2 regions of the Stenotrophomonas sp. SMYL41 genome follow, and region 2 is predicted to be linked to the other one. Evidence: predicted binding sites of a transcription regulator. Region 2 holds the regulator's gene; the other holds the start of a gene.
The links. The regulator FliA, encoded in region 2, starts transcription of late flagellar genes. The targets are predictions, from matches to a motif close to TAAAGTTTNNCNNNCNNNGGCCGATAA.
Positions count from the first base shown of each region.

Region 1: the regulator FliA is predicted to act here: its motif matches at 6,437-6,463, upstream of V3B30_RS02255 (methyl-accepting chemotaxis protein).

Region 1 covers NZ_JAWIRX010000001.1:477,631-487,913, forward strand. The annotation lists gene clpA (ATP-dependent Clp protease ATP-binding subunit ClpA) at 1-2,169, opposite strand, end outside; gene V3B30_RS02225 (APH(6) family putative aminoglycoside O-phosphotransferase) at 2,308-3,120, shown strand; gene clpS (ATP-dependent Clp protease adapter ClpS) at 3,197-3,523, opposite strand; gene V3B30_RS02235 (YbjN domain-containing protein) at 3,636-4,109, shown strand; gene V3B30_RS02240 (NUDIX hydrolase) at 4,111-4,572, shown strand; gene mnmA (tRNA 2-thiouridine(34) synthase MnmA) at 4,569-5,711, shown strand; gene hflD (high frequency lysogenization protein HflD) at 5,708-6,322, shown strand; gene V3B30_RS02255 (methyl-accepting chemotaxis protein) at 6,492-7,682, shown strand; gene V3B30_RS02260 (hypothetical protein) at 7,781-7,996, shown strand; gene V3B30_RS02265 (hypothetical protein) at 8,094-8,441, shown strand; gene V3B30_RS02270 (hypothetical protein) at 8,612-8,821, shown strand; gene V3B30_RS02275 (GGDEF domain-containing phosphodiesterase) at 9,041-10,283, opposite strand, start outside.
Region 2 covers NZ_JAWIRX010000003.1:13,642-23,924, reverse strand. The annotation lists gene V3B30_RS04190 (bifunctional diguanylate cyclase/phosphodiesterase) at 1-404, shown strand, start outside; gene flhB (flagellar biosynthesis protein FlhB) at 492-1,622, shown strand; gene flhA (flagellar biosynthesis protein FlhA) at 1,667-3,727, shown strand; gene flhF (flagellar biosynthesis protein FlhF) at 3,873-5,495, shown strand; gene V3B30_RS04170 (P-loop NTPase) at 5,482-6,369, shown strand; gene V3B30_RS04165 (RNA polymerase sigma factor FliA) at 6,366-7,109, shown strand; gene cheY (chemotaxis response regulator CheY) at 7,167-7,559, shown strand; gene V3B30_RS04155 (protein phosphatase CheZ) at 7,559-8,164, shown strand; gene V3B30_RS04150 (chemotaxis protein CheA) at 8,167-10,017, shown strand; gene V3B30_RS04145 (flagellar motor protein) at 10,108-10,283, shown strand, end outside.

The sequences.
Region 1 (10,283 bases), on a different contig from region 2:
CTCGTCGGCCAGCGGACGCTTGATCTTGTCCTGGATCACGCGGGCCATCGGGCGCGCACCCATCAGCGGGTCGAAGCCGTGGTGGGCCAGCCAGTCGCGCGCGGTCGGGGTGGCCGACAGGCTGACGTGCTTGTCCTGCAGCAGCATCTCCAGCTCGATCAGGAACTTGTCGACCACGCGCAGGATGTGCTCGAAGCCCAGCGCCTGGAACTGCACCACCGCATCGAGGCGGTTGCGGAATTCCGGGGTGAAGCTGCGGCGGATCGTCTCCATCGCGTCGGTGGCATGGTCCTGCTTGGTGAAGCCGATCGAGCGCCGCGAGGCCTGGGCCGCGCCGGCATTGGTGGTCATCACCAGCACCACGTTCTTGAAGTTGGCTTCGCGACCATTGGTATCGGTCAGCACGCCGCGGTCCATCACCTGCAACAGGATGTTGAAGATGTCCGGGTGCGCCTTCTCGATTTCGTCCAGCAGCAGCACGCAGTGCGGCGTCTTGACGATCTTCTCGGTCAGCAGGCCGCCCTGGTCGAAGCCGACGTAGCCCGGAGGGGCGCCGATCAGGCGACTGATCGAATGCGGCTCCATGTATTCGGACATGTCGAAGCGGACCAGCTCGATGCCCAGCTGCAGCGCCAGCTGCTTGGTCACCTCGGTCTTGCCGACACCGGTCGGACCGGCGAACAGGAAGTTGCCGATCGGCTTTTCCGGGTTGCCAAGGCCGGAGCGTGCCAGCTTGATCGCCGAGGACAGTGTCTCGATGGCCGGATCCTGGCCGAAGATCACCATCTTCAGGTTGCGCTCCAGGTGCTGCAGCACATCCTTGTCGGTGGCGCTGACCTGCTTGGTGGGAATGCGCGCCATCTTGGCGACGATCGCCTCCACTTCCTCGACGTCGATCAGCTCCTTGCGCTGCCCTTCCGGCAGCAGGCGCTGACGGGCGCCGGCCTCGTCGATCACGTCGATGGCCTTGTCCGGCAGCAGGCGGTCGCCGATGTGCTTCACCGACAGGTCCACCGCCGCCTGCAGCGCCTCGTCGGAATAGGTCACGCCGTGGTGCAGTTCGTACTTGGACTTCAGCCCCTGCAGGATCTCGTAGGTCTCGCCGACGGTCGGCTCGACGATGTCGATCTTCTGGAAGCGGCGGGCCAGCGCCCGATCCTTCTCGAAGATGCCACGGTATTCCTGGAAGGTGGTCGAGCCGATGCAGCGCAGCTCACCGGAGGCCAGCGCCGGCTTGATCAGGTTGGACGCATCCATGGTGCCGCCCGAGGCCGAACCGGCACCGATGATGGTGTGGATCTCGTCGATGAACAGCACCGCATTGGGCACTTTCTTCAACGCGGTCAGCACGCTCTTCAGGCGCTTCTCGAAGTCGCCACGGTACTTGGTGCCAGCCACCAGGGCGCCCAGGTCGAGCGAATAGATCACCGCGTCGGCCAGCACCTCGGGCACCGAGCCCTCGACGATGCGGCGGGCCAGGCCCTCGGCAATCGCGGTCTTGCCCACGCCGGCCTCGCCCACGTACAGCGGGTTGTTCTTGCGGCGGCGGCACAGGACCTGGATGGTGCGCTCGATCTCGTCGGCACGCCCGACCAGCGGGTCGATGCGACCGGCCCGGGCCTGTTCGTTGAGGTTGCTGGCGAACTCGGCCAGGGCATCGCCCTTCGGCTCACCCTCCCCGCCTTCGATGCGGCCTTCGCCCTCGGAGGAGGAGGACGGCTGCTCGCCCTCCTCGCCCAGCTTGGCGATGCCATGGGACAGGTAATTGACCACGTCCAGCCGGGTGACGTCCTGCTGGTTGAGGTAATAGACGGCATGCGAGTCCTTTTCGCCGAAGATGGCGACCAGCACATTGGCGCCGGTGACCTCCTTCTTGCCCGAGGACTGCACGTGGTACACGGCCCGCTGCAGCACGCGCTGGAAGCCCAGGGTGGGCTGGGTATCGCGGCCGTCATCTTCGGCCAGGCGGGACACGGAGGCCTCGATGGCCTGCTCCAGCTCCTGGCGCAGGCGGTCGGCGTCGGCGCCGCAAGCCTTCAGTACGGCCTGGGCGGACGGGTTGTCGAGCAGTGCCAACAGCAGGTGTTCGACCGTCATGAATTCATGCCGGGCCTCACGGGCGCGCTTGTAGCACTGGCCGATGGTGTGTTCGAGGTCTTTGCTGAACATGGATTACTCCGGCGGCAGATGGGGACAATATGCGGCCTGACTACGCGATTTCCATCACCCTAGCGGATTGCTGCGTTCAGATGGCGTTAGCAGTGCGAATTGCTTGATCTTCATTCACTCCAGGACAGCCCGCCCAGCATGAGCGAACCCTACCTGAGCCGCTGGCGATTGCGGCGTGATGGCGAGGCCATCGAAACACCGCGCGCCCGGCTCTGGCCGGTGCTGACCGCCGCCGGCGAACCGGCGATGCTGAAGGTCGGCGACGAACCCGAGGAACAGAACGCCCATCGGCTGCTGCGCTGGTGGGGTGGCGACGGCGCCGCCCGCCTGCTGGCCCACGAGGGACCAGCGATCCTGATCGAACGTGCCGGCCGCGACTCGCTGCGGAAACGTTCGATAGAGGGCGACGATGACGCCTGCACCACGATCCTGTGCCAGGTCCTGCTGCGGTTGCACCGGCCACGGAGTGCGCCGCCAGACGACCTGGTCTGCCTGCGTACATGGTTCGCCGACCTGCTGCAGCCAAGGGCGGCGCTGCCGCCACTGCTGGAACAGTGCAGATCACTGGCGGAGGGACTGCTGCAGGAGGAGTGCGAGATCCGGCCGCTGCACGGCGACCTGCACCACGACAATGTGCTCGATTTCGGCGCGCGCGGCTGGCTGGCGATCGACCCGAAGCGGCTGCTGGGCGACCGCGCGTTCGACTACACGACGATGTTCAGCAATCCGGACCTGTGCGGCCCTGGCATCCATGTGGCCACCCGGCCCGAGCGGTTTGCCGCCCGGCTGGAACAGGTAAGCGCACTGGCCGGCCTGGAGCGCACGCGCCTGCTGCGCTGGATCGCGGCCAGCATGGCGCTGTCGGCAGTGTGGTTCAGGGATGACGGCGACCCTGCCGACGTGGACGAGGCGGTGGCACGGATGGCGCTGGAGGCGCTGGCGGAGGGCTGATCCGTGCTTGGCAGGTGCCCACCTTGGGGGCACACCCATCCGGGAACAATGTGCCCGGACGAGAATCGGCAGCCGGTCAGGCCTTTTCCATCGTGCACAGCAGCGGGTGCTGGTTCATCCGCGAGTACTCGTTGACCTGGGCAACCTTGGTCTCGGCCACTTCACGGGTGAACACCCCGCAGACGCCGCGGCCGCGGGTGTGGACGTGCAACATCACCTGCGTGGCCTTGTCCAGGTCCATGCTGAAGAACTGCTGCAGCACGTCCACCACGAAATCCATCGGGGTGTAGTCGTCGTTGAGCAGCATCACCTGGTAGAACGGCGGCGGCGCCACTTCCGGGCGCGCGGGTTCCACGGCTACGCCGTGCTCGTGATGGGAATCGGGGGAAGACTCATGGGGCATCTGCCCATTATAGAGGCTCGGGCAAGCCTGCGTCGGCCCGACGCAGATTGGACGGCACGCGCGCCCACCGTCACAATTGCACCCTCTCTCAACACTGTTTCACAGGATCTTCATGAAAAGGACCCTTCTTCCCGCCCTGCTGATCGCTCTGGCCGCCGCCGGCTCCGCCGCCGCCGAGACCCAGGCCGACAAGTCCGTGGCCCGCCACCTGGACAAGCTGGGCTACACCTACGAAGTCGACGAGGATGGCGACTACCGCATGGTCTTCGACGTCGAGGGTGACCGCACCCAGATGGTCTACGTGCGCTCGGCGGTGGAAGACTTCGGCACCCACAACATCCGCGAGATCTGGGCGCCGGCCTACAGCGCCAAGACCAAGCAGTTCCCGGTCGCCGTGGCCAACCGCCTGCTGGAGGATTCGCAGGATGCCAAGATGGGCGGCTGGGTGAAGCAGGACACCACGGCCATGTTCGTGGTGAAGATCGACGCCGATGCCACCCCGGACCAGCTCAGCGACGCCATCGATGCGGCCATCCGCACCGCCGACGCGATGGAGCTGGAACTGACCAAGAAGGACGAGTTCTGAGTTGAACGCCACGCCGGACCCGCGCTGGGCACCGCACGCCACTGTCGCCACGGTGGTGATCGACGGCGGCCGCGTGTTGCTGGTCGAAGAGACCATCGACGGGCGCCGGGTGCTGAACCAGCCGGCCGGCCACCTCGAGCCGGGCGAAAGCCTGGCTGAGGCGGCCCTGCGCGAGACCCGGGAGGAAACCGGCTGGACGGTGCAGCTGACCCATTTCATCGGCTGCTACCAGTGGACCGCCGGCGACGGCACCGCCTTCCTGCGTTTCTGCTATGCGGCGCGCCCGGTCTCGCATGACCCGGCGCAGCCGCTGGACACCGGCATCGACCGCGCACTGTGGCTGACCCCGGCCGAGCTGCAGGCCGCCGGCGAGCGCCAGCGCAGCCCGCTGGTATGGCAGGTGGTGGCCGATTACCTGGGTGGCCAACGCCATCCGCTTTCGCTGGTCCGGGAGGTCGCATGAGCACTCCGCGTGTAATGGTGGGCGTCTCCGGTGGCGTCGACTCTTCGGTCGCCGCCTGGCGCCTGGTGCAGCAGGGCGAGGCCGTGGCTGGCCTGTTCATGCAGAACTGGGCCGATGATGGCAGCGGCGACTGCCGCGCCGAAGACGACCGCCGCGATGCGGTGGCTGTCTGCGGCCTGCTCGGCATCCCGTTCCACTTCCGCGATTTTTCCAGCGAGTACTGGCAGGGTGTGTTCGAACACTTCCTGGCCGAGTACGCCGCCGGCCGCACGCCGAACCCGGACGTGCTGTGCAACCGCGAAGTGAAGTTCAAGCACTTCCTGGATGCCGCGCGCGAACTGGGCGCCGAGCGCATCGCCACCGGCCACTACGCGCGGGTGACCCAGCGCGGCGGCCAGTGGCTGCTGCTGCGCGGTGCCGACCGCTCCAAGGACCAGAGCTACTTCCTGCACCAGCTGGGCCAGGCGCAGCTGGCTGCCACCCTGTTTCCGATCGGCGACCTGGAAAAGAGCGACCTGCGCCGCATCGCGCGCGACGTCGGTCTACCGACCCATGCCAAGAAGGACTCCACCGGCATCTGCTTCATCGGCGAGCGCGACTTCCGCGAGTTCCTCGGCCGCTACCTGCCGGCCAAACCCGGCCAGATCCTCGACCCGGCCGATGGCAGCGTCATCGCCGAGCACCCGGGGGTGTTCTATTTCACCCTGGGGCAGCGCGAAGGCCTGAACATCGGCGGCGTGCGCGGCCGCCCCGCTGCGCCGTGGTACGTGGTCGGCAAGGATGTGGCCAGCAACGTGCTGTACGTGGACCAGGACCGCGACAGCAAGTGGATGCTGTCCGACCGCCTGCGTTCGGAGACCGCGCACTGGGTTGCCGGTTCGCCCCCGGCTCGCCGTTTTGAGTGCACGGCACAGACCCGCTACCGCCAGCCCGATGAGCCGTGTGCAGTCGAGGTGCTGGATGATGGCAGCGTGCTGGTCACCTTCGCGTGCCCGCAGCGCGCCGTTACGCCCGGTCAATCACTGGTGCTGTATGACGGTGACGTGTGCCTGGGTGGCGCAGTGATCGCCGCCACCGATGCGCCGCTGGAACAGCGCCTGCGCACCACCCCTTCTCCTTTTGAGGTAATCGCTGCATGAGTTTCACTGTCGACGACCGCGTCCTGGCCCTGGCCGGCATTGCCCAGGCCCTGCAGCAGGTACGCCGCATCGCCGATACCGGCCATTCCGACGCCGCCGCCGTGCGCACTGCCGTGGACAGCGTATTCCGCGTTGACGCGTCCTCGCCGCAGGAGGTGTTCGGTGACCGCCATGCACTGAAGGCCGGCCTGCGCCTGCTGCACAACTACTTCCGCAGCCAGGGCCAGGACCCGATCCTGCCCAAGCTGGCCCTGTCGGTACTGCAGCTGGAGCGGCGCTTCGTGCAGGACGGCGCCACCGTGAACAAGGTCGCCTCGGGCATCGAGCGCGCCCAGCGCCAGGCCACCGAACTGGGCGACAGCGGTCACCCGGACGTGCTGGCCAACCTGGGCGGCCTGTACGCCGACACCATCAGCCACCTGAAGCCGCGGGTGATGGTCCAGGGCAACCCGCACTACCTGGGCCAGGCCGGCGTGGTCGCCGAGATCCGCGCTCTGCTGCTGGCTGCGGTACGTTCGGCGGTGCTGTGGCGCCAGCTGGGGGGCAGCTACTGGGACTTCCTGTTCAGCCGCAAGGCGATGATCGAGGCTGTGGACCGGCAGCTGGCGTGAGCCCCATGGGGTCAGAGCCCTTTTCCCAAAGGGATCCGACCCCGCCTGACCCCGAATCCCCGGCAGCGCCGGAAAACCGGCGCATTCAGAATGCACTTCGAGGCACATCGACGTTAAAGAGAAAGGGGGTACGGCCGATACATCCTCCGTGCACCTCCCGAGAACGTCCATGTACTCACGCATTTTCATCCGTCTGGCCGCCCCCCTGGCTCTGACCCTGCTGCTCCCCTTCGCCATCGGTTTCGAATGGCCGGCCGCCCTGCGCTGGGCGATCCTGACCACGATGACGCTGAGCTGGCTCGGCTTTGCGTGGTGGACCACCCGCGCCCAGGCGCATCGTTCCCCGGAACATGCCCGTGTCCTGCGCGAGCAGGACCAGCTGCTGACCGAACTGCGCAACTTCGTCGGCAACGAGATCGACGGTTCGCGTGGCGAAGTGGAACGCGCCCGTGACCTGATCCGCCAGGCGGTTTCCAGCCTCGGCGGCAGCTTCGATGCGATGAACCGCAAGTCGCGCCAGCAGAGCCAGGCCCTGTCGCGCATCGTCGACCGCGCCGGTGATGAAGGCAATGCCGGCCTCGACGTTGCGCGTTTCGCCCAGCACGCCAGCCACCGCATGGAACAGCTGGTGGAAGCGCTGGAACAGGTGAGCGGCCAGAGCAGTACCACCGTGCAGCACATCGACCAGATGGCGCAGCACCTGGACGGCATCTTCGCGCTGCTGGAAGACGTCAAGTCGATCGCCGACCAGACCAACCTGCTGGCGCTGAACGCTGCCATCGAAGCTGCGCGTGCCGGTGAAGCCGGTCGTGGCTTCGCGGTGGTCGCCGACGAAGTGCGCAACCTGTCCGAACGCTCGACCACGTTCAACGAGCAGATCCGCAAGCTGGCGCACAGTTCCAAGGACGCCATCGCCAAGGTCCGCGAGACGGTTTCGCACATGGCCTCGCGTGACATGGACCGTTCCCGTGAAGCGCGCCAGGAAGCGGCCGCGATGCTCGACAACGTGGCCCAGATCAATGCCTCGCTGGGCGACGGCATGCGCGAAGTCTCCGAGTGCGCCCGTTCGATCGATGGCAGCGTGGCCGAGGCCGTGCGCGCCCTGCAGTTCGAAGACATCGCCACCCAGGCGCTGGGCGGCGTGCACACCCACCTGGATCGCCTGACCGCGATCAACCGCGAGGCGGTGGCCCTGCAGGAACTGCTGCACCGCAATGGCGGCGTGTTCGACGAAGAGATCGCCACCGCCCTGCAGCGCACCGGCAACCGCCTGCGCGAACTGCGCAGCGAATGGGAACGCCCGCCGCACAAGCCGGTTGCCCAACAGAGCATGGGTGCTGGCACGGTCGAGCTGTTCTGATCCTGATGTCCGCTGCCGCTACCGGCAGCCCGCAAGGCCCCGGTTCTTCCGGGGCCTTTGCCTGTGACCCGCCGTTGGATGCATCCTGTACACGCACCATGACCCTGATCCGCGCCCTGCCCTCCCTCACCGACACCGAGCGCCCGCGCAACGCGAGCGTGCGTGAGCAGCTGCAGCAGCTGGAAGAGGTGGCACGCGAGGAGATCCGCGAGCTGCAGCAACTGGCCGATGCGCGGCCTGCACCGTCCCGCGCGGACGACGAGCTGCTGGGCCTGGCGTGGGACCTTGGGCTGGATGGGGAAGCGCTGAAGTAGATCCACGCCATGCGTGGATGGCCTTCACCGCCACCCGTTCCACACCCATGGCATGATCCGCCCATGCCATCTATGGCTGGACACGGAGTGTCGTCGCATGAGCACCACGTTCATGACCTGGCTGGGATTTGCTGCGATGGTGCTCATCGCGGTCACCTTTACCTGGCGTCCCGCCTACGCCACCTTGCGGCCGCCCCGGCATCGACCTGTCGCATTCCTGTTCGGCAGCCTGCTCTTCATGCTGATGGCCTTTCTATGCGCCTGGATGGCAGCAGCTGCCATCAGCACCGGGCATGTCCATCTGAGCCATCACCGCGTCGGCACCATTGATGCATGGCGGGACATCGAGCCGGTGACGTATTGGCTGATCATCGTGGCGGCGTATGTGCTCGGACTGCTGATCGCCAGCTATTCGATCGCAGGCATCGCATTGATGAACCGGTAGATCCACGACCTGCGGGAATGCACACGAACAACATCCACCCTCCGTCTTTTCGGACTTGTCGCATGGCCTGGATCAATGGCTGAGCCGCTGTCGCAGGACGAACAGGATGCTTTGAGGTTTGTGTTCGCGCGATATCTTGGCGATGTCGTGCAGGAACATCAAGGCGGCAAATGGACTCGCCACTGGACGATTCCAACGACATCAGTTTCAACATGCCGGTTATCCTGGGGCACTCATCCTGCCCGTGGCTGGAATTCAATCCCATCCATACGATGCATTGCTACGCCCTCCGGCCAAAGGCTGGAATGCTCCGAAGCATTGCCGCGCACAGTGTAAATCCGCAGATCCTCGACCTAGGCGATCTGGTGGAAGATGACTGACCTGGCGCTGCAAGCCTGTGTTGACAGCATCCACGCATGGCGTGGATCTGCTGGTTTTTGCGCGGCGTTATGCTGTCGTTGGCGAAGCGATGCCCGCACGGATCAGGTAGATCCACGCCCTGCGTGGATGATCGCGAGCGCGAGCATCCGTGCCGACCAACGGTCGGCACCCACCGGAGTCGGCACCCACCAGAGCTGGACTACACCAGCGTCGGGCTGTCAGCGCACCAGCACCGCTTCGCTGCTGGCGTCGGTGCGCACCGGTGCCGGGTGCTGCTGGCGCAGCCACTGTGCCAGGTCGCGCGGGCTGAGCGGCCGCGAGTACAGGTAGCCCTGGATTTCGTCGCAGCCCTGGCGGCGCAGCATGTCTTCTTCCTGGTGCGTTTCCACACCTTCGGCCACCACCTTCATGCCCAGCGCGTGGCCCAGGTGCACGATCGCCTGGGTGACTTCGGCCGTGCCCGAATCATGCAGCATGCCCTGCACGAAACTGCGGTCGATCTTCAGGCGCCCCACCGGGAAGCGGTTGAGGTAATTGAGGTTGGAGAAGCCGGTACCGAAGTCATCCACCGCGAGCGGTACGCCGTGCCGTTCCAGCACGTCGAAGCAATGGCGCAGGATGTCGGTGTCGCGGATCAGCGCCGACTCGGTCAGCTCCAACTCCAGCCGCTGCGGCGGCCAGCCGTGGGCATGGCAGATCTCGATCACCCGTTCGGCGAACCCGCGGTCGCGCAGCTGCACCGCCGATACATTGACCGCGATTCGGTCGAAATGTAGTCCAGCACGGTCCCAGGCGGTCGCCTGGCGGCAGGCTTCATTCAGCACCCAGTCGCCGATGCGCACGATTTCGCCGCATTTTTCGGCAATCGGGATGAACTCGGCCGGGCTGCAGTAGCCGATGCCGGGCCGATGCCAGCGCAGCAGCGCTTCAATCGCGGGCGGCTCGCCCTGGTGGGCGTGCAGCAACGGCTGGTAGGCCAGGCTGAATTCTTCGCGCTCGATCGCCCCGTGCAGGGCGTGCTCCAGTTCCAGCCTGCGCTGGATGCGCGCCAGCGCGTCCTGGCTGTAGTACTGGTAGGTGTTGCGCCCCGCTTCCTTGGCCGCGTACATCGCGGCGTCGGCGGCGCGCAGCAGTGAATCGAAGTCGGTCTGGGCATCACCCAGCATCGCGATGCCGACACTGGCGCCGACCTTCAAGGTGGTCTCGCCACGGCGCAGCGGCTCGGCCAGCGAGGCGATCAACTTGCGGGCGACATGCCCCGCGTCTTCCGGCTCGGCCAGGTCACGCAGCACCACGATGAACTCGTCACCGCTGAAGCGGCCGAACAGGTCGTTGTTGCGCAGGTTCTGGTGCAGCCGCGTGGCGGCGGCCTTCAGCAGCGCATCGCCGGTGGCATGGCCGAAGCTGTCGTTGATGGTCTTGAAGCCGTCCAGGTCGATGAACAGCATCGCCAGCGAGGTG
Region 2 (10,283 bases):
CCAGCCTTCGCCTGCTGCAGGCACTGTCTGCGCTGGGCGTGGGCATCTCCATCGATGATTTCGGAACCGGCTATTCCAGCCTGCTCTACCTGAAACGGCTGCCGTCCACCGAAATCAAGATCGACCACGCGTTCGTGCGCGACCTGGAACACAGCGCCGAGGACGTGGTGATCGTCTCGGCGATCGTGGCACTGGGCCATGCGCTGGACATGGACATCGTGGCCGAGGGCGTGGAAACCGCCGCCCAGCGGGCCTACCTGGAGCGCCTGGGCTGCGACTACCTGCAGGGCTACCTGCTCGGCCGCCCGGTCGACGCCGCCCGCTTCATGCAGCTGCACGACCTGCCGCGGCCGCGGGTGGAGCTGGCGCAGAGCCCACCGCCCAGCGATAGCGCCCCCCGGTAGCTCCCCGCCATGCGCGGATGGGCCGGACCATCCCGCCACGGAACACTTCTTGCACGCACCCCGGCATCCCCTGCCGCAGTGCCCGTGATGTCCGAAAACGAATCCGCCGGCGAAAAGACCGAACAACCAACCGAAAAACGCCTGCGCGACGCCCGTGAACAGGGCAACCTGCCGCGCTCGCGCGAACTCGGCACCGCCGCCGTGTTCGGCGCCGGCGTGCTGGCGGTGATGGCCATGAGCGGCTCGATCGGCCGTGGCGCCACGGCCTGGATGAAGCACGCGCTCAGCCCGGAACAGAGCCTGCGGCAGAACCCGAAGGCACTGTTCGGCCATTTCGGCGACCTGCTGCTGCAGTTCATGCTGGTGATCGCGCCGCTGGTGCTGGTCTGCCTGCTGGCCAGCTTCGTCGCACCGCTGGTGATGGGCGGCCTGCGCTGGTCGCAGAAGGCGTTGCTGCCCGACATCAACCGCCTGAACCCGATGAGCGGGCTCAAGCGCCTGTATGGCCCGGAAGCCATCGCCGAGTTCACCAAATCGCTGCTGCGCGTGGCCTTCGTCGGCGTCGCCGCCGGGCTGGTGGTGTGGAGCGGCTTCGACACCCTGCGCGGGCTGATCCACCACCCGCTGGAGACCGCCATCACTGATGGCCTGGGCTTCACCCTGCGCCTGCTGCTGGCCACCGCCGGCGCGATGCTGGTGCTGGCCGCCATCGATGCGCCGTACCAGCGCTGGAACTGGATGCGCAAGCTGAAGATGACCCGTGAAGAGCTGCGCCGGGAAATGAAGGAAAGCGAGGGCAGCCCCGAGGTGAAGGGCCGCATCCGCCAGCTGCAGCAGCAGATGGCCAACCGCCGGATGATGGAGGCGGTGCCCACCGCCGACGTGGTGGTGGTCAACCCCACCCACTACGCGGTGGCCCTGAAGTACGAGGGCGGCGCCATGAACGCCCCCACCGTAGTCGCCCTGGGCGTGGATGAGACCGCCCTGCGCATCCGTGAAGTGGCCGACGGCAACAAGGTGGCGATCGTCTCCGCGCCGCCTTTGGCACGCGCCTTGTATCGGGAAGGCCAACTCGGAAAGGAAATCCCCGTGAGACTGTATTCGGCCGTCGCCCAGGTCCTGTCCTACGTCTACCAGCTGCGCGCCTGGCGCACTGGCCCGATGCCGGACGCCCCGCACATCCAGGTGGATGAATTCGGCAAGGGAGGCCGCCCGTGAGCGCCCAGCCCGCCACCGGTTTCAACACCCGCCGCGCCCTGGAAATGATCCGCCAGGGCCTTGGCGCGCCGCTGATCGTGCTGGCCCTGCTGGCCATGGTCGTGGTGCCGCTGGCCGCGCCGGTGCTCGATGCGCTGTTCACCTTCAACATCGCCATCTCGCTGATGGTGCTACTGGCGGTGGTCTACGTGAAGCGCCCGCTGGACTTCACGATCTTCCCGATCGTGCTGCTGATCACCACCATGCTGCGGCTGGCCCTGAACGTGGCCTCCACCCGCGTGATCCTGCTCAACGGCCAGAACGGCCACGACGCCGCAGGCAAGGTCATCGCCGCGTTCGGCGAATTCGTGATCGGCGGCAACTACGCGGTCGGCATCGTGGTCTTCGCGATCCTCACCATCATCAACTTCGTGGTGATCACCAAGGGCGCCGGCCGCGTCTCGGAGGTGACCGCGCGCTTCATCCTGGACGCGATGCCCGGCAAGCAGATGGCGATCGACGCCGACCTCAACGCCGGTTTGCTGACGCGCGAAGAAGCCAAGCTGCGCCGCGAGGAGGTCCGCGAGGAAGCCGACTTCTACGGCGCAATGGACGGTGCCAGCAAATTCATCCGCGGCGACGCCATCGCCGGCATCCTGATCCTGTTCATCAACATGCTCGGCGGCCTGGCCGTGGGCGTGCTGCAGCATGGCATGCCGTTCGGCGACGCCGCTGCCACCTACACCCTGCTGTCGATCGGTGACGGACTGGTGGCGCAGCTGCCGGCCCTGCTGGTCTCCAGCGCCGTGGCGATGCTGGTTACCCGCGCATCGCGCTCGCAGGACATGGCCCAGGCCATGACCGGCCAGGTGTTCGGCCAGTACCGCGCGCTGGCGATCACCGCCGGCATCATCGGCGTGGTCGGCCTGGTGCCGGGCATGCCCAACGTCGCTTTCCTGACGCTGGCGGCGATCCTCGGCTTCATCGCCTGGAAGGTGTACCGCAAGGGCAAGGCCCCGGCTGCGGACGCGGCAGGCGGTGGCACCGATGCTGCCGCACTCAACGCACTCGGCCGCCCGGCGGCACCGGCACCGACCGCCGAACTGAGCTGGGACGAACTGCGCCCGGTCGATCCGCTGGGCCTGGAGGTCGGCTACCGGCTGATTCCGCTGGTGGACAGCAACCAGGGCGGCGAACTGATGGCACGCATCAAGGGCGTGCGCCGCAAGCTGACCCAGGATGTTGGTTTCCTGATCCCGTCGGTGCACATCCGCGACAACCTGGAACTGCCGGCCAACGGTTACCGCGTGCTGGTGCACGGCGTACCGGTGGCCACCGCCGAGATCCACCCCGACCGCGAGCTGGCCCTGGACCCGGGCAGCGCCCTCGGCGCGCTGGAAGGCATCGCCGGCAAGGACCCCGCGTTCGGCCTGGATGCCACCTGGATCCAGCCGCACCAGCGCGCCCAGGCCGAAACGCTGGGCTACACCGTGGTCGACCCGGCCACCGTGGTCGCCACCCACCTCTCGCACCTGATCCGCGAACACGCGCCGGAACTGCTCGGCCACGAAGAAGTGCAGCACCTGCTGGCCAACCTGGCCAAGAGCGCGCCCAAGCTCGTCGAAGATCTGACGCCGAAGGCGCTGCCGCTGTCGGCGGTGGTGCGCGTGTTGCAGAACCTGCTGGTCGAGCGCATTCCGATCCGCCAGCTGCGCAAGATCGCCGAAGCACTGGTCGAACACGCTCCGAACAGCCAGGACCCGGCCGTGCTGACCGCCGCCGTGCGCACCGCGCTGGGCCGCTTCATCGTGCAGGAGATCGCCGGAATGTCGGCGGAGCTGCCGGTGTTCACCCTCAACCCGCAATTGGAACGTGTCTTGCAGGAGTCCACGCAGGGCAACGGCGCCGCGCTGGAACCCGGACTCGCTGAGCGACTGCACCAGAGCCTGGCCGAATGTGTCAGCAAGCAGGAAGCCCGCAACGAGCCCGCGGTCGTGCTGGTACCTGGCCCGGTGCGCGCCGCGCTGGCCCGCCTGGTCCGCCACAGCGTTCCGTCGCTGTCGGTCCTGGCCTACAGCGAGGTGCCGGAGGACAAGCGCCTGAAGCTGGTCGGAACGATCAGCTGACGCCGCCCTCCGATGCGCCAGAAAACAGACACCACTTTCGAACCCACGCACCAGACAGATACCAAGGGGAACCCGCACCGTGCAGACCACCGACCACCCGAGTTCCCCGACCGCCACCCCGCCGTCTTCGTCCCGTGACCACAGCATGAAAATCAAACGATTCGTCGCCGCCGACATGCGCTCGGCCATGAACCTGGTGCGCAAGGAACATGGTCCTGACGCCGTGATCCTGTCCAACCGCCGGATCGAGGAAGGCATCGAGATCGTCGCCGCCGCCAACTACGACGAGAGCGCCGTGCAGCGTGCACTGGAAGCCTCGCGCCGCGACGTGGCGCCGCCGCCGGCACCCAGGCCGCGCACCGCCGCCGACGCGGTGATCGCCGCGGTCACCCGCCGCCGCAGCAGCACCCCGGCCCCGGAACCGGTCGCCGCCACCACCTCGGCCGTCGCCGCCCTCGCCCGTGCCGCCGTCGGTGCCACCGGCCGCACCCTGGACAGCGCCGACGAAATCGTGCCGACCCGCGGCAGCACCGGCTTCGCCGCCACCCTGGCGCGCGCCGCCGTCAACGAACCGGCACTGCCGGAACAGAGTTACGCCCCGTTTGCCGAAGCCATCGTCGCACCGGCGGCCACCAGCGCCACGCCGGCCAACCGCGCCCGCTTCCAGATCGACCCGCCGCACGAGGCGCATCACGAAAGCGCCGCACCGGCCGTGCAGCCACCGCCGCTGCCGACCGCTGCCGTGACCGATGCGCAGCCCGAGGTCGCCCGCAGCGAACCGGCAGCGGCCGAAGCCGCCGTCGACGCCAGCCCGGCCCCCATGCTGGCCCCGGCACCGACGCTGACCGTGGTCGCCCAGGACGACGCCGAGATCCGCCAGCTGCGCCAGGAAGTGGCCGGCATGCGCCAGGTGATCGAGCGCGAGATGAACCGCTTCACCGACGAGCGCCTGCGTGGCTGCCCGGTGCGCGCCACCGCGCTGGACCTGATGGACGAATACGGCTTCGATGCCGGCCTGGCCCGCGACGTGGCCATGCAGATCCCGCTGGAGACCGAGGCCCACCGCGGCCGCGGCCTGATGCTGGGGCTGATCTCGCGCAAGCTGCCGATCGCCCCGGTCGACCCGCTGGAAGAAGGCGGTGTGATCGCCCTGGTCGGCCCCACCGGCGCCGGCAAGACCACCACCATCGCCAAGCTGGCCTCGCGCTTCGCCGAGAAGCACGCGCCGCGTGACGTCGCCCTGGTCACCACCGACACCACCCGCATCGGCGCCCGCGAACAGTTGTATGGCTACGGCCGCCAGCTCGGCATCGCCGTGCACGAAGCCAACAGCGGCACCGACCTGGACCAGCTGCTGGAACGCCTGAAGGACTACAAGCTGGTGCTGATCGATACCGCCGGCCTGGGCCCGCGCGACCGCGCCCTGGCTGCCCAGCTGCAGTGGCTGCGCGCCGCCCGCCAGGTGCGCACGCTGCTGGTGCTGCCGGCCAACACCAGCTTCGGCGACATGGACGAGGTGGTCCGCCGCTTCGGTGCGGCCAACCTGCAGGGCCTGGTGCTGAGCAAGCTGGACGAGACCGGCCGCTTCGGCAACGCCCTGTCGGTGGCCGTGGACCACGCCCTGCCGATCACCTGGGTGACCGATGGCCAGGACGTCCCGGAGGACCTGCACCGGGCCAGTGCAGCCAATCTTGTACTTCGCCTTGAAGATTTGCGCCGAGCGGCCGATATGCCCTGCAACCCGGAGTTGAACCATGCCGTCGCGTGAGTACGCCAAGCTGACCAAGACCTTCCCGCTGTCGGCCACCCGCAGCGAGCCGCTGGGCCCTGTGCGCACCATTGCCGTGACCGGCGGCAAGGGCGGCGTGGGCAAGACCAACGTGTCGGCCAACCTGGCCGTGGCGCTGGCCGGCATGGGCAAGCGCACGCTGCTGCTGGACGCCGACCTCGGCCTGGCCAACATCGACGTGATCCTGGGGCTGAACCCCACCTTTACGCTGGCCGACCTGGTTGCCGGCCGCTGCTCGCTGGACGACGTCATCGTCGAAGGCCCGAACGGCGTGCTGGTGGTCCCGGCCGCCTCCGGCCGCCGGCACATGGCCGAACTGGCCCCGGCCGAGCATGTCGGCCTGGTCAATGTGTTCTCCGAGCTGGAACGCGAGCTGGACATCATGGTGGTCGATACCGCTGCCGGCATCACCGATGGCGTACTGACCTTCTGCCAGGCCGCGCAGGACACCGTGGTGGTGGTCTGCGATGAGCCGGCCTCGATCACCGACGCCTACGCACTGATCAAGGTGCTGTCGCGCGAGCGCGGCGTGGACCGTATCCAGGTGGTGGCCAACATGGTGCGCGACCCGAACGAGGGCCGCGTGCTGTACGAAAAATTGACCCGCGTCTGCGAGAAGTTCCTCGCCGATGTCTCGCTGAACTACCTGGGTTGCGTGCCGCAGGATGATTGGCTGCGCCTGTCGGTGCAGCGCCAGCAGCCGGTGGTGAAGGCCTACCCGTCCAGCCCATCGGCGCTGGCCATCACCGAGATCGCACGCCGCACCGCGCGCTGGCAGGCACCGACCGAACCGCGTGGCGGTGTCGAGTTCTTCCTCGAGCGCATTCTCAAACAGCGCGGGGTGGCCGCATGAAAGGCGCAGCCCAGTACAGGGAAGTCCAGCGCTCGGCGGCCAACGAGGTCATCGCCCAGCACTCGGACCTGGTGAGGCGCATCGCCCACCACCTGGCCGCACGCCTGCCGGCCAGCGTCGAAGTCGACGATCTGATCCAGGCCGGCATGATGGGCCTGATCGAAGCCTCGCGCAGCTACGACGCCGACCAGGGCGCCTCGTTCGAAACCTATGCCTCGATCCGCATCCGCGGCTCGATGATCGACGAGATCCGCCGTGGCGACTGGGTGCCGCGCTCGGTGCACCGTCGTGCACGCGACGCCGCCGCCACCATCCGCCGCCTGGAACAGAGCACGGGCCGTGCTGCCAGCGCCACCGAAGTCGCCGCCGCGATGGAGATGCCGCTGCCCGAGTACCTGCGGCTGATGGAAGACGCCGCACGTGGCCAGGTGCTGAGCCTGGAATCGCGCATCGAAGACCAGGGCGAACTGGACACCGTCGCCCAGGGCGGCCCGACCCCGCAGCAGGTCCTGGAGCGCGGCGAATTCGGCCGCGAGCTGGGCAAGGCGATCGGCCACCTGCCCGAGCGCGAACAGCTGGTGCTTTCGCTCTACTACGAGCAGGAGCTGAACCTGAAGGAGATCGGCGCCGTGCTCGGCGTGAGCGAGTCGCGGGTCTGCCAGATCCACGGCCAGGCCGTGCTGCGCCTGCGCGGCCGGCTGAAGATATTCGAGGCCGCCGATGCCGGCCTCGAAGAATGAACATCCCCGAGGCGTCTGCCCCCGGCCGCCCGGAATGAACAACAAAGGAACTCTGCTTTGAACAAGAACATGCGCATCCTGATCGTCGACGATTTCTCGACCATGCGTCGAATCGTCAAGAACCTGCTGGGCGATCTGGGCTTCACCAACACCGCCGAAGCCGAGGACGGGCATGCCGCGCTGTCGCTGCTGCAGAGCCAGTCGTTCGATTTCGTGGTCACCGACTGGAACATGCCGGTGATGACCGGTATCGAGCTGCTCAAGGCGATCCGCGCCGACGCCAAGCTGAAGACCCTGCCGGTGCTGATGGTCACCGCTGAAGCCAAGCGCGAGCAGATCATCGAAGCGGCCCAGAACGGCGTGAACGGTTACATCATCAAGCCGTTCACCGCGCAGACGCTGGAAGAGAAGCTCGGCAAGATCTTCGAACGCCTGGCAGCCAGCGCCTGATGGATACCACGGTCGACAAGAACGCCCTCGCCCTGCGCCTGCAGGAAGCCCTGGACGCACTGGAGTCCGGTGACGAAGCCGCGTGGCGGCAGCGCATCGATGGGCTGGTCGCGCTGCGCACGCAGCCGATGATGAGTGGCCTGTCGCGGCTGGCCCGCGAGCTGGGACAGGCACTGGGTGAACTGCCGACCGTGCCCAGCGAAGCCGGGGAACTGGACGATGCCTGCGCACGCCTGGACCACGTGGTGGCGATGACCGAACAGGCCACCCACCGTACCCTGGACCTGGCCGAGGAATGCCGCAGCCTGACCGAACAGCTGCGCGCCGAAGGCCTGCAGCCGGGCCAGGACGCGCAGCTCGAGCGCATCCGCCACAACCTCACCGAGATCGCCCTGACCCAGAGCTACCAGGACCTGACCGGGCAGATCATCCGTCGCGTGGTCGGCATCGTCCGCCGCGTGCACGAAGGCTTCGGCGCGCTCGGCCTGCCGCCGGAACAGCATCGCACCGACCCGGAACTGGCCGGGCCGGCACTGAAGGGACTGGACCGCCACGCGGTCTCGCAGAACGACGCCGACGACCTGTTGTCGGATCTGGGGCTGTAAGCATGAGCGCTGTATCCGACGACATCACTGCCGATTTCATCATCGAGGCACAGGAGATCCTGGATCGCCTCGGCGAACAGCTGGTGTCGCTGGAGCAGGCACCGCAGGACGCCGAACAGCTCAATGCGGTGTTCCGGGGCTACCACACGCTGAAGGGCGGCGCCGGCTTCCTGGGTGTCACCGCCATGGTCGAGCTGTGCCATGCCGCTGAGGAAGCGCTGGGCGCCGCGCGTGCCGGCCAGGCCGTGCTGCAGGCCCATCACTTCGACGCCGCCCAGCAATCGCTGGATTACCTGCAGTCGATGCTGGATGCGGTGTCTTCCGGCACCGAGCCGGGCTATGCGCCGCCGGACCTGATCGCTCAGTTCGACGTGCATGGCAGTGCTGTGGCCGCACCCGCCGCCGCAGCAGCACCCGCTGCGGGTGGCAGCGACCTGATTACCGACGACGAATTCGAAGCGCTGCTCGACCAGCTGCACGGCGGCAACGCACCGACCGCAGTGGCGCCGGCAAAGAAGGCCGACGACGGGCTGATCAGCGAAGACGAGTTCGAAGCCCTGCTCGACCAGCTGCATGGTGGCGCCGCACCCGGCGCCAAGCCCGTGGCTGCGGTGGCGCCGGCACCGATCGCCGCCCCGCGCCCGGTGGCCGCACCGGCACCGGCACCGGCGGCCAAGCCGGCCGCCAAGCCGCTGGCCGAAGCCGAACACACCGTGCGCGTGGACACCAAGCGCCTGGATGCGATCGTCAACCTGATCGGCGAACTGGTGCTGTCGCGCAACCGGCTCAAGACCCTGCGTGCACGCCTGCGCGACGAGGAACTGGACCGTGCGGTGTCCACCCTCGACATCGCCACCGCACGCCTGCAGTCGGCGGTGATGCGCACCCGCATGCAGCCGGTGGGCAAGGTGTTCTCGCGCTTCCCCAAGGTCGCCCGCGACGTCGCCCGCTCGCTGAAGAAGGAAGTGGACCTGGAGCTGATCGGCGCCGAGACCGAGCTCGACCGCAACCTGGTCGAAGCGCTGGCCGACCCGCTGGTGCACCTGGTCCGCAACGCCATCGACCATGGCGTGGAAATGCCCGACCTGCGCGAAGCACAAGGCAAGCCGCGGATGGGCCATGTGCGGCTGTCGGCACAGCAGGAAGGTGACTACGTCAGTATCGAGGTGCAGGACGATGGCGCCGGCATCGACCCGGAAAAGCTGCGTGCGAAGGCACGCGAGAAGGGCCTGATCGATCCGGAAGCCGCTGCCCGCTTGAGCAGCGAGGAGTGCCTGCACCTGGTGTTCCTGCCCGGCTTCTCGACCAAGCAGCAGGTCACGGATATTTCCGGCCGCGGCGTTGGCATGGACGTGGTGCAGTCGCGCATCCGCGAACTCAGCGGCCAGATCCAGATCCAGTCGGAGCTGGGCCGCGGCAGCCGCTTCCTGATCCGCGTGCCGCTCACCCTGGCGATCCTGCCGACCCTGCTGGTGCAGGCCGGCGAGGACGTCTACGCGCTGCCGCTGGCGCGCGTGATGGAAGTGCTGCACGCACCGCGCACCTCGCTGGGCTGGTTCGATGGCCGCGCCGTGCTGGACCGCCGCTCGCACACGCTGCCGCTGGTCGATCTGCGCCAGTGGCTGGATGTGACGCCCGCTGCGTCGACCCTGCTGACGATCGTGGTGCTGCAGGCCGGCGAAGCGCGCTTCGGTCTGGTGGTGGACCAGGTGCGTGGGCGCGAGGAAGTGGTCATCAAGCCACTGCCGAAAGCGCTGCGCGGCCTGCGCGGTTATGCCGGTGCAACCTTGATCGGCGATGGTCGCATGGCCCTGATCCTGGATGTCGACGGCCTGCGCAGCCCGCACGATTGACCCGTTTGCTGAACCCGAAAAACTGTGAAGTCGCACCAGTAGCCCGTACCGGTGTCTCAAGTCCCATTCATACAAGCCGATACCGGATCCATGGATAGACTCAGCCTCATTGGACTCTTTCTCGCCCTGGCCTCGCTGGTCGGCGGCAGCATCCTCAAGGGCGCCGGCCTGGCGTCGTTGTGGTCGCCTGCGGCATTCGTGATCGTCATCGTCGGCACTGTTGCCGCGATCCTGCTGCATACCTCGCCGGCGGTGTTCAAGCATGC